DNA from 3 places in the Pseudarthrobacter sp. NPDC092202 genome. Region 2 is predicted to be linked to each of the others. Evidence: predicted binding sites of a transcription regulator. Region 2 holds the regulator's gene; each other region holds the start of a gene.
What was found. The regulator LexA, encoded in region 2, represses DNA repair genes until DNA is damaged. The targets are predictions, from matches to a motif close to TCGAACANNTGTTCGA.

Region 1: ACIQF4_RS00320 (LysM peptidoglycan-binding domain-containing protein) is a predicted target of LexA. The motif match lies at 1,470-1,485, and genes of this name have one in related genera.
Region 3: ACIQF4_RS16785 (shikimate dehydrogenase) is a predicted target of LexA. The motif match lies at 1,925-1,940, and genes of this name have one in related genera.

What each region holds. Positions count from the first base shown of each region.
Region 1 is NZ_JBIVRG010000001.1:64,263-68,538, reverse strand. It holds gene ACIQF4_RS00330 (acyl-CoA thioesterase) at 1-507, opposite strand, end outside; gene ACIQF4_RS00325 (ion channel) at 568-1,299, shown strand; gene ACIQF4_RS00320 (LysM peptidoglycan-binding domain-containing protein) at 1,684-2,709, shown strand; gene ACIQF4_RS00315 (CBS domain-containing protein) at 2,894-3,325, opposite strand; tRNA gene ACIQF4_RS00310 (tRNA-Tyr) at 3,612-3,693, opposite strand; gene ACIQF4_RS00305 (hypothetical protein) at 3,862-4,116, opposite strand.
Region 2 is NZ_JBIVRG010000010.1:34,857-39,132, forward strand. It holds gene hisB (imidazoleglycerol-phosphate dehydratase HisB) at 1-224, opposite strand, end outside; gene ACIQF4_RS14880 (histidinol-phosphate transaminase) at 285-1,403, opposite strand; gene ACIQF4_RS14885 (LysM peptidoglycan-binding domain-containing protein) at 1,535-1,951, opposite strand; gene lexA (transcriptional repressor LexA) at 2,275-3,009, shown strand; gene ACIQF4_RS14895 (ATP-dependent DNA helicase) at 3,103-4,276, opposite strand, start outside.
Region 3 is NZ_JBIVRG010000012.1:117,337-121,612, reverse strand. It holds gene ACIQF4_RS16795 (3-oxoacid CoA-transferase subunit B) at 1-74, shown strand, start outside; gene ACIQF4_RS16790 (IclR family transcriptional regulator C-terminal domain-containing protein) at 97-900, shown strand; gene ACIQF4_RS16785 (shikimate dehydrogenase) at 930-1,802, opposite strand; gene ACIQF4_RS16780 (tripartite tricarboxylate transporter substrate binding protein) at 2,030-3,001, shown strand; gene ACIQF4_RS16775 (tripartite tricarboxylate transporter TctB family protein) at 3,073-3,627, shown strand; gene ACIQF4_RS16770 (tripartite tricarboxylate transporter permease) at 3,624-4,276, shown strand, end outside.

The DNA of each region.
Region 1 (4,276 bases), on a different contig from region 2:
CAGCGTGCTGGAGGCCCGCCACTCGTGGATCCAGTCGGGAAGCACCAGGTCAGCCGGCGGTTCGCCGAACTCCTTCAGGATGTCCGCCTGGCTGACCGGGCGTCCTTTGCTGACCAGCCGGGTGGCGATGTACGCGCGGGCGTACACCTCGCCGTCGGCCACCATACGCTGCTCAAAGAAGATGGCTTTAGCGTCCAGCCCAATGATGCGGGTCTCGATGGTGTAGTGCTGCCACAGCTGGAGGGACTTCCGGAAAGCAACCGTCTCCGCTGCCACCACAGGGCCCCAGCCCCGCCGGCGCATCCGCTTCCAAACGCCGCTGCGCACCATCAGGTCGAACCGGCCCAGGTCCATGAGGGACAGGTACATTCCGTTGTTGACGTGCATGGCGATGTCGATGTCCGTGGGCAGGACCCGCAGCGGGAGCGAGGAGCTGTCCCAGACGGTCAGGGGCGGGCGGCGCGACGAACGGACCAGCATAAGGAGGGTTCTCAGGAGCAGGTGCATCCCCCCATGCTACCCGTCAGTAACATTGGGGTACCTGGCGCTGACAGTAGGATTTCCTGCATGACCCAACAACGCTACCGGGACCTGGCGGACTGGCCGCTGACGGTGACGGCACTCGTCTTCCTGGGAGCCTACGCGTGGCAGGTGATCGGCCGGATCGAGGGCAGCGCAGCCTTCCCGCTTGAGGCTGTTATGTGGGCCACCTGGAGCATCTTTGCCGTGGACTACCTGGCCAACCTGTGGCTGGCGGCCAACCGCGGCAGCTGGTTTATCCGGAACCTGCACGAGCTGGTGATTGTGGCGCTGCCGTTCTTCCGGCCGCTGCGCCTCCTGCGGCTCGTGACGCTGTTGTCCGTGCTGCACCGGACGCTCGGTGACACCCTGAGGGGCCGGGTGGTCACCTATGTGGCGGGCTCGGCCACCATGCTGGTGTTCGTGGGCGCCCTGGCCGTCCTGGACGTGGAGCAGTCGGCCCCGGACGCGAAGATCATCACCTTCGGCGATGCCTTGTGGTGGGCCATGACCACCATCACCACCGTGGGTTACGGCGACATGTACCCGGTGACGCCGATCGGGCGGATGGTTGCGGCCGCCCTGATGATGAGCGGCATCGCCGTCCTGGGTGTGGTCACGGCTTCCATCGCCTCCTGGCTGGTTCAGCGGGTGGAGGACACTGCCGAGGCCGTGTCCGAGGCCGAGGAGCCGGTCCGCGCTGAAGTGGCGGAACTGACCGCTGAAATTGCCTCACTGAGGCGTGAAATCGCCGCGCTCCAGGAGCGGCGCACGCCCTAGCCGGACACCCGTTCACGGGCTGCCCAAAAAGCGTTGCCTGCGGGCAAGTACCGGGCCACCGTCGTTTGAGTAGCCTGCTCCGCGCTCGCCAAGTACCGCACTCAAATATTCGGGTAATTCCTACTGGTGCCGCCTGCCGTGCGCCCTTCCTAGACTCGGGATTCCTAGGACCGAACATATGTGCCGGCGGTCCCCCGGGGGTTGCTTCCCGGGGTCCCGTCCCTCGCGGAGCCTCCGTATCTTCTGGGTATGCGGATGCCTCCATCCCGCGCCTTTCCTGCGGCCCCGCATTAGCGGAGGCGCATGGCGCGTTCCCCTCGATCCGTCCCGCCCGCCGGAGCATACTGCATCGGCCTGGCTGGACCGAGCCTGGACGGGCTACCCATGAACCAGCCATACCTTTCCATCCCCGAAGGCCCCAGCAGGAGCTTCGCCACGGATGAACCCCGCACCGAGATCACCACTGGACGGCCGGTTATCAGCAACAGGCTGTGGGCCGGCATGGCAACGGCCGCCGTGGTGGCGGCGGTTGGCGTCGGCGCCCTGGCGGGGCCTCCCGCGTCAGTGGACCAGGGCACGACGACGGTGGGGCAGGTTGCCGCCGCAGCGTTGCCGGAGGTGCCGAACGCCGCAGCAGGCACCGACGCGCAGCCTGCTGCCGAGGCCGCTTCCGGAGCAGGACTGCCTGCTGCCCAGGCTGTTTCCGAGGCCCCGGCAGCACCCGCGGCCGAAGCGGCGCCACCAGCTGCACCCGAACCAGCGCCTGCACCTGAGCCGGCACCGGCTCCGGCCCCGGCTCCGGCGGGCGACCCGAACCTGTACACCGTGGTTCCGGGCGATACAGTCGGGGCAATCGCTGCCAGCCACGGTGTGGACATGAACGCCATGCTCGCGGCGAACGGCCTGGGCCACTACAGCATCATCGTTCCGGGCCAGACGCTGGTCCTCACGGGACCACCGGTGGCGGTAGCTTCCGCTGAACCGGCACCGGCACCCGCACCGGCCTTTGCTCCAGCGCCGGCCGCCCCCGCACCGGCCGCGGCTCCGGCGCCCGCCCCCGCCTTTGTCCCTGCCGCCCCGGCCATCCGCACCATCTACGTGGCGGGCGCCGGCGGGCAGTCGATGGTGGACGCCTGCATCGGGCCCATCCACTACACCCCCAACGATGGCTACTCGCTGTTTATCACCGAGCACGATTTCTGCGGCGGCTGGGCCCGGTTCTCCGGTATAGGGGTGGGGGAAACAGTCAGCATCCCGGGCTACGGAACCTACACGGTCTCAGCACGGGGGCAGGTGCCCAACCCGGGAACCACCAACGACGTCATCGCTGTCTTCGGCGGGTTCCCCCGCGCGATCCTCCAGACCTGCATCCCCGGCACCAGCCAGATGCTCCTGATTGCGCTGAACTGACCGGCACTCTTGGTGGCCCCTGGCTGGTGCGGTTCAGGGGGCGCCCAGGTTTCCCAAGCTTGTCCGCGGTTCCTAGCCTTGATGGCGGGGAGCCGCGGACAAGGCCATGACCGGGCACAAAGAAACGCCACGGAGGGGACCCCGTGGCGCTGATGGCGGGAGCTCCCTGGCCGGGAAACCCCACCTATGCGTTCATCGGCTTGCGCTCCGAGATGTGTTCCACGAGCTCACCGACACGCTGTTCGGAGTAGTTCCGGGCAATATCGCCCTGGCTGATGATGCCCACCAGCTTGTGGTCGGCGATCACCGGGAGCCGGCGGACCTGGTGGGCTTCCATCATCTCGATCGCCGCGTCAACGTTTGCGTCCGCGTCGATCCAGTGCGGCTTGCCCGAGGCGAGGTCGCGGGCCATCATGTCGCGGGGATCGCGTCCCGCGGCCACACACTTGAGCACAATGTCACGGTCGGTGATCATGCCCTTCAGCTTGCCGTCGTCACCGCAGATGGGCAGCGACCCACAGTCCAGGTCCATCATCATCCGGGCGGCATCCACCAGGGACTGGTCTTCCTTAATGCACTGCGCGTCCGTCGTCATGAATTCACGTACGGCACTCATTGATCCTCCTTCATCGATGGGGATATCGACGCAGGGTACCGGGGCACATGCGCCGATGCTGCCAGCCTACGCCGGGCCCCTGCTGATGTCGACGGCGGTTTTCCACGGCTTCAGGACGAACTTCCTGCCCGGGCGCCGGCCCGTTTTCCGGGACTCCTGGCCTTCTTCGCGGCTCAGAACGTTCAAGGGCAGGATCTGCGAACAAGGCCCTGACGGGACGGCAGGATCCGGTGCAGGGCACAAAAAAGCCTCCGGAACCAAAAGGTTCCGGAGGCTTTTCCTTGGGTGGCAGATGAGGGATTCGAACCCCCGTAGGCGTTGCCAGCTGATTTACAGTCAGCCCCCTTTGGCCGCTCGGGTAATCTGCCGAACTTCAAAAGAAGTACCCGCCGATGCAGTCTGCGAACCGTCCGTTTCCGGGCCGTTCCGCTTCCAGTAACCGCGGGCAAGACAACTTTACAGAACTTCCGCCGAAGAATCGAATCGGGCCGTGGACGCCGCCAAAACCCCCGCAATTCCAGGGAAAACTAACGGAATCAGGCGCCGCCGAGGATCCTGCCGGCGAGCCGTTCTTCGAACTTCGAAGCCTGCTCCTCCGTGATCTGGTTCAGCTGGACGGCCCGGAGCAGGTCCTCGTGGACACCTTCCATCCGGGCCGAGGCGTCCGGCACGGGACTGAAGACTATGGCCGCTGCAACGGCGGCGGCGGCGACGGAGCTGGCGGCGCCCGCAACCGCGCCGGCTGCTGCAGTGGTGGTCCGTGTGGCGTACCGGACGGCCTTGCGGTGCATGGTGTTCCCTTCGTGCAGTTTCCCAACTGTTCCAACTCTGCGGCGGCCTCCTTCGTTCCCTCCGGGTGTCCGCTGAGAGGGAACTGTGAAACCCGCTCCCCCACCAACACCGGCATCCGTATTAGGCTTTTAGGCAGCGATCAAGCCCTGTTCCCGCACA
Region 2 (4,276 bases):
TGGTGGACATCGATGTGGATGTCACCTGTGGCTTTGACGGTCATGTCGATCAGCGAGTGCTTGCAGAGCGCCGTGAGCATGTGGTCGTAGAAAGGTACCGACGTGTCGATGTCCGAGGTGCCGGTGCCGTCCAGGTTGATTTCCACGAGCACGGACGACTCACTGGTGGCACGTTCCATGCGCGCAGTGCGGGCCGCAGCCACGTTCGATCCGGTGGTACTCATGCTTTGGGTCCTTTTGGGCAGATGGGGTGGTTCAGGGCGTCCAGCGCCGCTGCTTCCAGTCTAGGCGGGAAGCGTGGCCTGGCTTGCAAGGATGCTTTCCAGGGATGTGAGGAAGGCTGTGGTTTCGGTCTCAGTTCCGGCCGTGACCCGGAGGTGGCCGGGAATCCCCACGTCCCGGATCAGCACTCCGGCGTCCAGCAGCTCCTGCCAGACCTGGTGCGGGTTCTCCAGTCCGCCGAAAAAGACGTAATTGGAGTCCGACGCTGCGGGCTTCAGGCCCATCCGCGTCAGCTCCGACACGATGCGGTCCCGCTGCTTCTTGATGTCTTCCACATCCGCCATCAGTGCCTCGCGGTGCTGGAGGGCAGCCAGGGCAGTGGCCTGCGTGATGGCTGAGAGGTGGTACGGCAGCCGGACCAGGCGGAGGGCATCGGCAACTTCGGGTGCGGCAGCCATGTAGCCCAGCCGGGCTCCGGCCAGCGCGAATGCCTTGCTCATGGTCCTGGACACGATCAGCCGCTCCCGGCCGGGCAGCAACGTCAGTGCGCTGGGCGTCCCGTCGTGTGCGAACTCGTGGTATGCCTCATCCACAATGACGATGGTCTGGCTTGCTTCGCCTGCCTCGTACACGGCCTCCACGACATCCAGCCCCAGCCCGGTCCCCGTGGGGTTGTTGGGCGAACAGAGGAAGACGATGTTGGGCTGCAGTTCCTTGACCTGCCGCGCTGCCGATTCAGCGCTGAGGCCGTAGCCTTCGGCGCGCTCTCCGACGATGTATTCAGTGTCCGTTCCGCTGGCCAGCAGCGGATACATCGAGTACGTGGGCGGAAAGCCGAGCGCTGAGCGTCCGGGACCGCCGAATGCCTGGAGGATCTGCTGGAGTACCTCGTTTGAGCCGTTCGCAGCCCAGAGGTTGGTCTCATCGAGGCCGTGGCCCAGGTATTCCGCCAGCGCTTTGCGCAGTTCCGTGAACTCCCGGTCCGGGTAGCGGTTCAGGCCCGCGGCGGCTTCGGTGACTGCCGCACTGATGGCCGCCCTTACGTCCGCCGGAACACCATGGGTGTTTTCGTTGACGTTCAGGAGGATGGGGACGTCCAGCTGGGGCGCACCGTAAGGGGTAAGCCCGCGGAGGTTGCTGCGGAGGGGAAGCCGGTTCAGGCGTTCTAGCTGGTCATTCACCTGAACAGTTTAGTGCCCGTGCCGGAGGGCGGAAAATGTGACGGGTTCCTGTTCGCCCTCGGCATGCGCCCCCGGCCCATTCCATGGAGCAGCCCCCGCTGGTCCGGACCCTTGCTGCCGGCTATGGCAGCTCAGCCGGCGGGAACGAACAACTGCTGGCCGGGGAAGACTGCGCCTGCGGAGAGGTTGTTGAGCTGCACGATGTCGGCCACAACATCGCGTGCGTCGCGATCAGGCGCCACGGCGGCTGCGATCCCCCACAGCGACTGGCCGGGCTGGACCGTCACGGTGACCGCGGAGGTCGTCTGGAGCTCCGCGTCTGAGTCGGAGGCTTTTGCCGGGGAGTTGAAGAAGCCTGCCAGCGAGAGCAGCAGGGCGGCCAGAAGAACCAGGGGAATACCGATCAGCACGATGCGGCCGCGCCGGGTCAGCCGCAGGGGCGGAAGGGGGGCCGGCCGTTCCGGCTGCCGCTCTTCAGGCCGGGACAGAAGGTGCTGCACAGAGAGCAGCTGTGGACGTGAACCCCGCGAAACAGATGTAGCTGACATGAACTGAGCCCTCCTGGACCATACTGTGCTGCCCGGATGTTCTGCTCCGACGCCCCCTAGGGCTTTCCGGTGCCACTTTCGAATGGCCGGCGTTCGCAGTAGAACATATGTTCGAACTTTGCTTCTTCTGTTTTAGCACCTATCAACGAACATTGTCGAGACTCGCTAGAACAAATGTTTGAAAAAGCAGTGTGGCTGGCCTAGTTTTGAACGAAAGAACAACCACCCGGACAGTCGATCAGCAGGGTCTGACATTATGGGGCGGGATCGTCCAGGGCCTTGCCGTGGAGAGGCCCGGCGGACACCGAAAGGCATTGGCGAATATGGCAGCAGCAGCCGCCGGGGGCAGGGCAACCGCGCAACCGAAGAGGACCGCCAAGGGCCTGACGCCACGGCAGAAGAAGATCCTGGAAACGATCCAGCGTTCCGTCAATGTGAACGGCTACCCCCCGTCCATGCGGGAAATCGGAGATACCGTGGGCCTGGCCAGCCTTTCCAGCGTCACCCACCAGCTGTCCCAGCTGGAAAAACTGGGCTATCTGCGCCGTGACCCGAAGCGTCCGCGCGCCATGGAGGTCCTGATGCCCCTGACTTTGGACGGTGGTGCGGCCAAACCCGCCAGCCAGCCATCAGCAGTGCCCCCCAGCGGCGGCGCCACTGTCACGGAGCTGCCCACTGCCCTTGACACTGCGATGGTTCCCCTTGTTGGCCGCATCGCAGCCGGTGGTCCCATCCTGGCGGACCAGCAGGTGGAGGACGTTATGCCGCTCCCCCGGCAGCTGGTGGGCCAGGGCGAACTGTTTATGCTCCGGGTGGCCGGGGATTCCATGGTGGACGCGGCCATCTGTGATGGCGACTGGGTTGTGGTGCGCCGCCAGGCGGATGCAGCCAACGGCGATATCGTCGCTGCCCTCCTCGACGATGAGGCCACTGTCAAGACATTCCGGCAGCGTGACGGTCACACGTGGCTGCTCCCCCAGAACACCCAGTACGAGCCCATCCTCGGAGACCACGCCACCATCATGGGCAAGGTCGTGTCAGTGCTCCGGTCCCTGTAGCCAGGTTCCCCGCTGGGTAGCAGGCCCGGGCAGTGTTTAGGCCTGCGCAGGGTCAAACACTCCGCCCAGCCAAACACTGCCCCGGCCTGGGCATCAGGCGTTCTCGCCCGCCAGCCTCTCCAGGGCCGCGATTGCCGTCTTCCGGTCCGTTGTGGACCAGAACGGCGGCAGCGCTCCCCGGAGGAACCCTGCGTAGCGCTCGGTGGCAAGCCGTGAGTCAAGCACAGCCACCACTCCCTTGTCCCCCGTGGAGCGGATCAACCGGCCTGCGCCCTGGGCGAGCCGGATGGCGGCATGGGTGGCCGAAACCGACATGAAGCCGTTGCCGCCAGCCTGTGCCACGGCCCGGGAGCGCGCCGTCATGAGGGGATCGTCCGGCCGCGGAAAGGGAATCCGGTCTATCACCACAAGGCGGCAGGACCCGCCAGGGACATCCACGCCCTGCCACAGGGACATGGTTCCGAACAGGCAGGTATCGGGCTCGTCGGCGAACTGCTTGACCAAGGCGGTCATGGTGGAATCGCCCTGGCAGAGGACCGTCATGTCCAGCTTGGGGCGGAGGGCTTCGGCGGCTTCCTCTGCGGCGCGCCGGGAGGAAAACAGGCACAGTGCGCCGCCGCCGGAAGCGCGGATGAGCGCCTCGAGTTCGTCCAGTGCTTCCGGGGATGCGCCCCTTCCGGGCTTCGGCAGGTGCCCGGCAACGTAGAGGATGCCCTGCTTGGGGTAGTCGAAGGGCGACCCCACGTCCACGCCTTTCCAGCGGGGGGCACCCTCGCCCACGAGTCCCAGCCCGCCGGCGGCAGGCTCAAACGCTGAACCAATGGCCAGCGTGGCAGAAGTAAGTACAACGGTGTGCCCGGAGAACAGGCCTTCCCGCAGCCGCCCGGCCACGGACAGCGGCGCAATGTTGATCAAAGCCGGCGCCGTCTCATCCGGCTGGGAAAATCCCTGCGCGGGATCAAAGGCGCTGGCGCGGGAAAACCACACCACTTCGCGGTTCTCCCGGGCAGCGAGGAGCCGTTCGCAAAGTTCCAGGATGAGCATCAGGCGGGACCGCGCAAGCTGCCTCCCGCCGTCGGGCGTGGCATTGCCGTCCCCCTTCGAATCCGAGAGGGCGGCCCGGCAGGCATCACGCAGCTGGTCCACGCAGTCCAGCTGTTCGTCATTCAGCCCGTTGGGCAGCAGTCCGTTGGGCACGCCGGCAAGGGCAAGTTCCAGGTTGGCGGCCGCGGCGTTGAGCGCGTCAACGGTGATGGCGGTGTGCTTG
Region 3 (4,276 bases), on a different contig from region 2:
AAACCTTCGGCTGCACCCTTGAAGAGCTCCAGGAACTGGTTCCCGTCCCGCTGAAGGCGGCTGCCGCGGCCTGAACCGGCCCTAGGATTGGTAACCATGACCGACGCAGCATCAGCGGGTGCCCCGCAGGCCAGTGACCAGTACGTCCAGTCCCTGGCCCGCGGGCTCGCCGTTATCCGTGCATTCGATACGGACCACCCGGTGATGACCCTGACGGAGGTGGCAGCCCGCACCGGGCTGACGCGCGCCACTGCCCGGCGGTTCCTGCATACCCTGGTGGAACTGGGCTACGTGCGGACCGACGGTAAAACATTCGCGCTCACGGCCAAGGTGCTCCAGCTGGGCTACGCGTATCTGTCCGGGCTGTCGCTGCCGCAGATGGCGCAGCCGCACCTTGAGGAACTGTCCCTGAAGCTGGGGGAATCCACTTCTGCCGCAGTGCTCGACGGGACTGACATCGCCTACATCGCCCGGGTGACCACCCGCCGGATCATGAATGTGGGCATCACCGTGGGCACCCGCTTCCCGGCGTACGCTACGTCGATGGGCCGCGTCCTGCTCGCGGGACTGCCCCCGGCGGACCTGAAGTCCTATCTGGCCGCCGCCGAGATCAAACCGCTGACCCCGCGCGCCCTGGGCACCGTCAAGGACCTTCTGTCGGTCCTGGAGACAGTCCGGGCGCAGGGCTGGTGCCTGCTGGACCAGGAGCTGGAGCTTGGCCTGATGTCCGTGGCTGCCCCTGTGTACGACCGCTCCAAGGTTGTGGCGGCTGTCAACGTGTCCCTGCAGGCCCAGTCCGTCGCTGCCAAACCGGACCCGGACGCCTTCCTGGCTTCGGTGGCACAGGAGATCATTGCGACGGCGAAACTCATCTCCGCCGACCTCAGCGCACGGGGTTAGCCGGTCCAGGGGGCGCATACTGTTGATGCTTAGGCCCCCCGCCGGAGCATGGACAGGAAATGCTCCCTCATGCGTGAGCGGTCCGGTTCCACGCCCGTGATGAGGCGGAAGGCGTCCACTGCCTGGCCCACGGCCATGTGGCCGCCGTCCAGCACGCGGCACCCTTTGGCAGCGGCTGCCTTGAGCAGCCCAGTTTCGATCGGGCGGTAGACAATATCGGCCACCCAGTGCCGGGATTGGAGCAGGTCCCCGTCCAGGGGCATGCCCGGATGGGCGTGCATCCCCACAGGGGTGGCATGCACCAGCCCGTCGGCGTCGGACATCACATCGGCCACCTCACTCATCGGCCGCCATTCGATGTTCCTGTCCGGGAAGTGCCGCGCCAGGGCCTCGGCCCGCTCCCGGGAACGGGCGGGATCAAGGTCCAGGACGCACAGGTGCTCAGCTCCTGCTGCCAGGAGCGCGTAGGCCGTAGCGGCGCCGGCGCCGCCGGCGCCCAGCTGCACAACACGTCCAAGGGACGCGCCTGGAAGGCCTTCCTCAAGGGCGGAGCCAAATCCGGAGTAATCGGTGTTGTGGCCGATGAACTTGCCATCACGGATAAGGACGGTGTTGACGGCCCCCAACCGCGCCGCATCGTCCGAGAGATCGTCAAGGTACCCAAGGACAACCTGTTTGGTGGGAACGGTGATGTTGAAGGCATTGAAGCCGAGGTCGCGTCCGGCCGAGAGCAGGGCCCCCACGTCTCCGGCCGGACGTGCCAGGACAGTCAGGTCCACGGTCCGGTAGATGTACCGCAGTCCGTGATGGTCGGCTTCCCGCTCGTGGAGGGCAGGGGTCAGGGAGTGCGTGGTTCCTTCGCCGATCAACCCCACCAGGTATGACTCCGCCGGAGTACTCATTCTGTCCACCTTCCGGCCCCGCCAGTGCGAAGCGTCCATGGGTCGGATTGCTTGGTCACAATTTCGGCCGCGGCCTTGTTCCGGGCCTCGATGTGAACTAGATTACAACTACTGTACGTTTTATGCACACATGTTCGTGATGCGTACAGGGTCCCAGATGAGGTGCACTGTCGGAGATGATAGCCGGCAGCCTTGTCGGATTACGGGTATCAAAGGAGAAAACCGTAGTGAAAACCCTTCTAAAATCACTCGCAGTGGGCACGGCGGGGTTGCTTGCGCTGACTGGTTGCGCCTCGGGCAGCAACAGCAGTTCCGAAGCCGACTTCCCCGCGCAGGACATCCGGCTGACCGTTCCTTGGGCCGCAGGCGGCTCGGGGGACCTGACGGCCCGTACCATTGCACCGCTGCTGGAAAAAGAGCTGGGCGTCGAGGTCATCGTCGAAAACAAGCCGGGGGCCAACGGGTCGGTGGCCTACAACTGGCTGAAGGACCAAAAGCCGGACGGCTACAACCTTTCGATGATGGGCGTAGAGGTAGCCACCCTGCAGTTCCAGGATTACGACATTGACCCGTCCAACTACGCGCCGATTGGCCAGGGCCTGGCCGGACCCGGTGCCATCGCTGTCCCGGTGGACAGCCCCTATCAGTCGCTCAAGGACCTCGTCGCGGACGCCAAGGCCAATCCCGGAAAGGTCACCTACTCCAGCCCGGGTGTTGGCTCGGTCTGGGATTCCCCCGCCCAGGGCTTCCAGGAACTTGCCGGAATCGAGCTCACATCTGTACCGTTTGACGGCTCCGCCCCGGCCGTTGCCGCTGCGGCGGCCGGTGACGTCGACTTCTCGATCGATGCGATCGGCACGCAGAAGAACCAGGTGGACGCAGGCAAGCTCCGCTACCTGGCCATGCTGACGGAGGAACGGGATCCAAAGAACCCGGACGTCCCCACCGCCAAGGAAGAAGGGATTGACCTGCAGAATGCTTCATGGGTGGGGATCATGGCTCCGGCCGGTACACCCGAGGAAGTTGTCAGCAAGCTCTCCGACGCCATGGGCAAGGCTGTTGAGGACCCGGAGTACAAGAAGGTCATCGAAGGTTCCAACCTTGTACCCACTTTCAAGGACGCGGAGGAGATGAAGGCGTTCCTTGACGAGGAAGCCGACCGCTACGGACCGTGGATCAAGCTCGCGCAGGGCAAGTAGCGCCAGGCACACACTTCGAGGCAGACGGGCCGGCCAGCCTTCCGCTGGCCGGCCCCTACTGAGGAACCGCAATGAACGATCACACAGCAACAGGGCCGCCGGCAGGCCTCAACCCAACAGACCCTGAGCAGGACCACGCCGAAGCCCATATCCACCCGGCGTCCGAGGTGCTGGTTACGGACCGCGCGCACCGGCTCAGGGAACTGGTTCCAGCTGCGGTCACCATAGGCCTCGGCATCCTGGTCCTGGTGCTCGCCCAGGGCATCCGTTCAGGGGTCCGGGTGGAACTCGGGCCTCCCTTCTGGCCCACCATGCTCGCATGGAGTCTTATCGTTTTCGGCGTCCTGCAGGTGGTGGTCAACGTGCTGCGCGGGGTCAGCCGGGCCAACCTCCCTGATCCGCTCAGCGGGTGGGGCATCGGCAGGATGCTGCTGACGGCGGTAATCCTGGTGGGCTACCTCCTGCTGTGGAACGTCCTCCAGTTCTGGTTGATTACGTTCGCAACGTGCGTCGCGCTGACGGCTCTGTACGGCGGCCGGGGCTGGAGGCCACTGATCGTGTTCCCGGCCATCGTTACGGCCCTCCTCCATTTCCTTTTCGTCGTCGCATTGCGGGTGAACCTATGATCCAGATCGCTGCCTCACCCGTTACGGACGGCATCGTGACCGTCCTCCAGGTCGATACCCTCCTGTACATCGGCCTGGGCATCCTGGTGGGCATGCTCGTGGGTGCATTCCCGGGTGTGACCGCCACCATGGCCGTGGCCCTGGCCAGCGGGTTCACACTGACGCTGGAACCTATCCAGGGCCTCGCCGTCCTGCTGACCATCTATGTGGCGGCCCAGTTCGGGGACCGGGTGCCGGCCATCCTCATCAACACCCCGGGCACTCCTGCCTCCATCTCCACAACCTTTGACGGCTACCCGCTTGCCCTGAAAGGACAAGCGGGGCTGGCCCTGACAACGTCCGCCTTCGGCTCGGCCTTCGGCATGCTTTTTGGCATCCTCATCCTGGCGGTTGCCGCGGTACCCCTTTCGGAGTTCGCCCGGCAGTTCGGGCCGCCGGAAATGTTCGCGCTGGTGGTTTTCGGCCTGACGATGATGGTGGGTGTTTCCTCGGGACGAATCCTCAAGGGCCTTGCCGCCGGAGCCTTCGGTCTGCTGCTGGCCACCGTGGGCCGTGATCCCATCACCGGTGACGCGCGCTTCACCCTGAATGTCCTGGAACTGAACGGCGGCATACCGTTCATTCCGGTCATCATCGGGTTCTTCGGCGT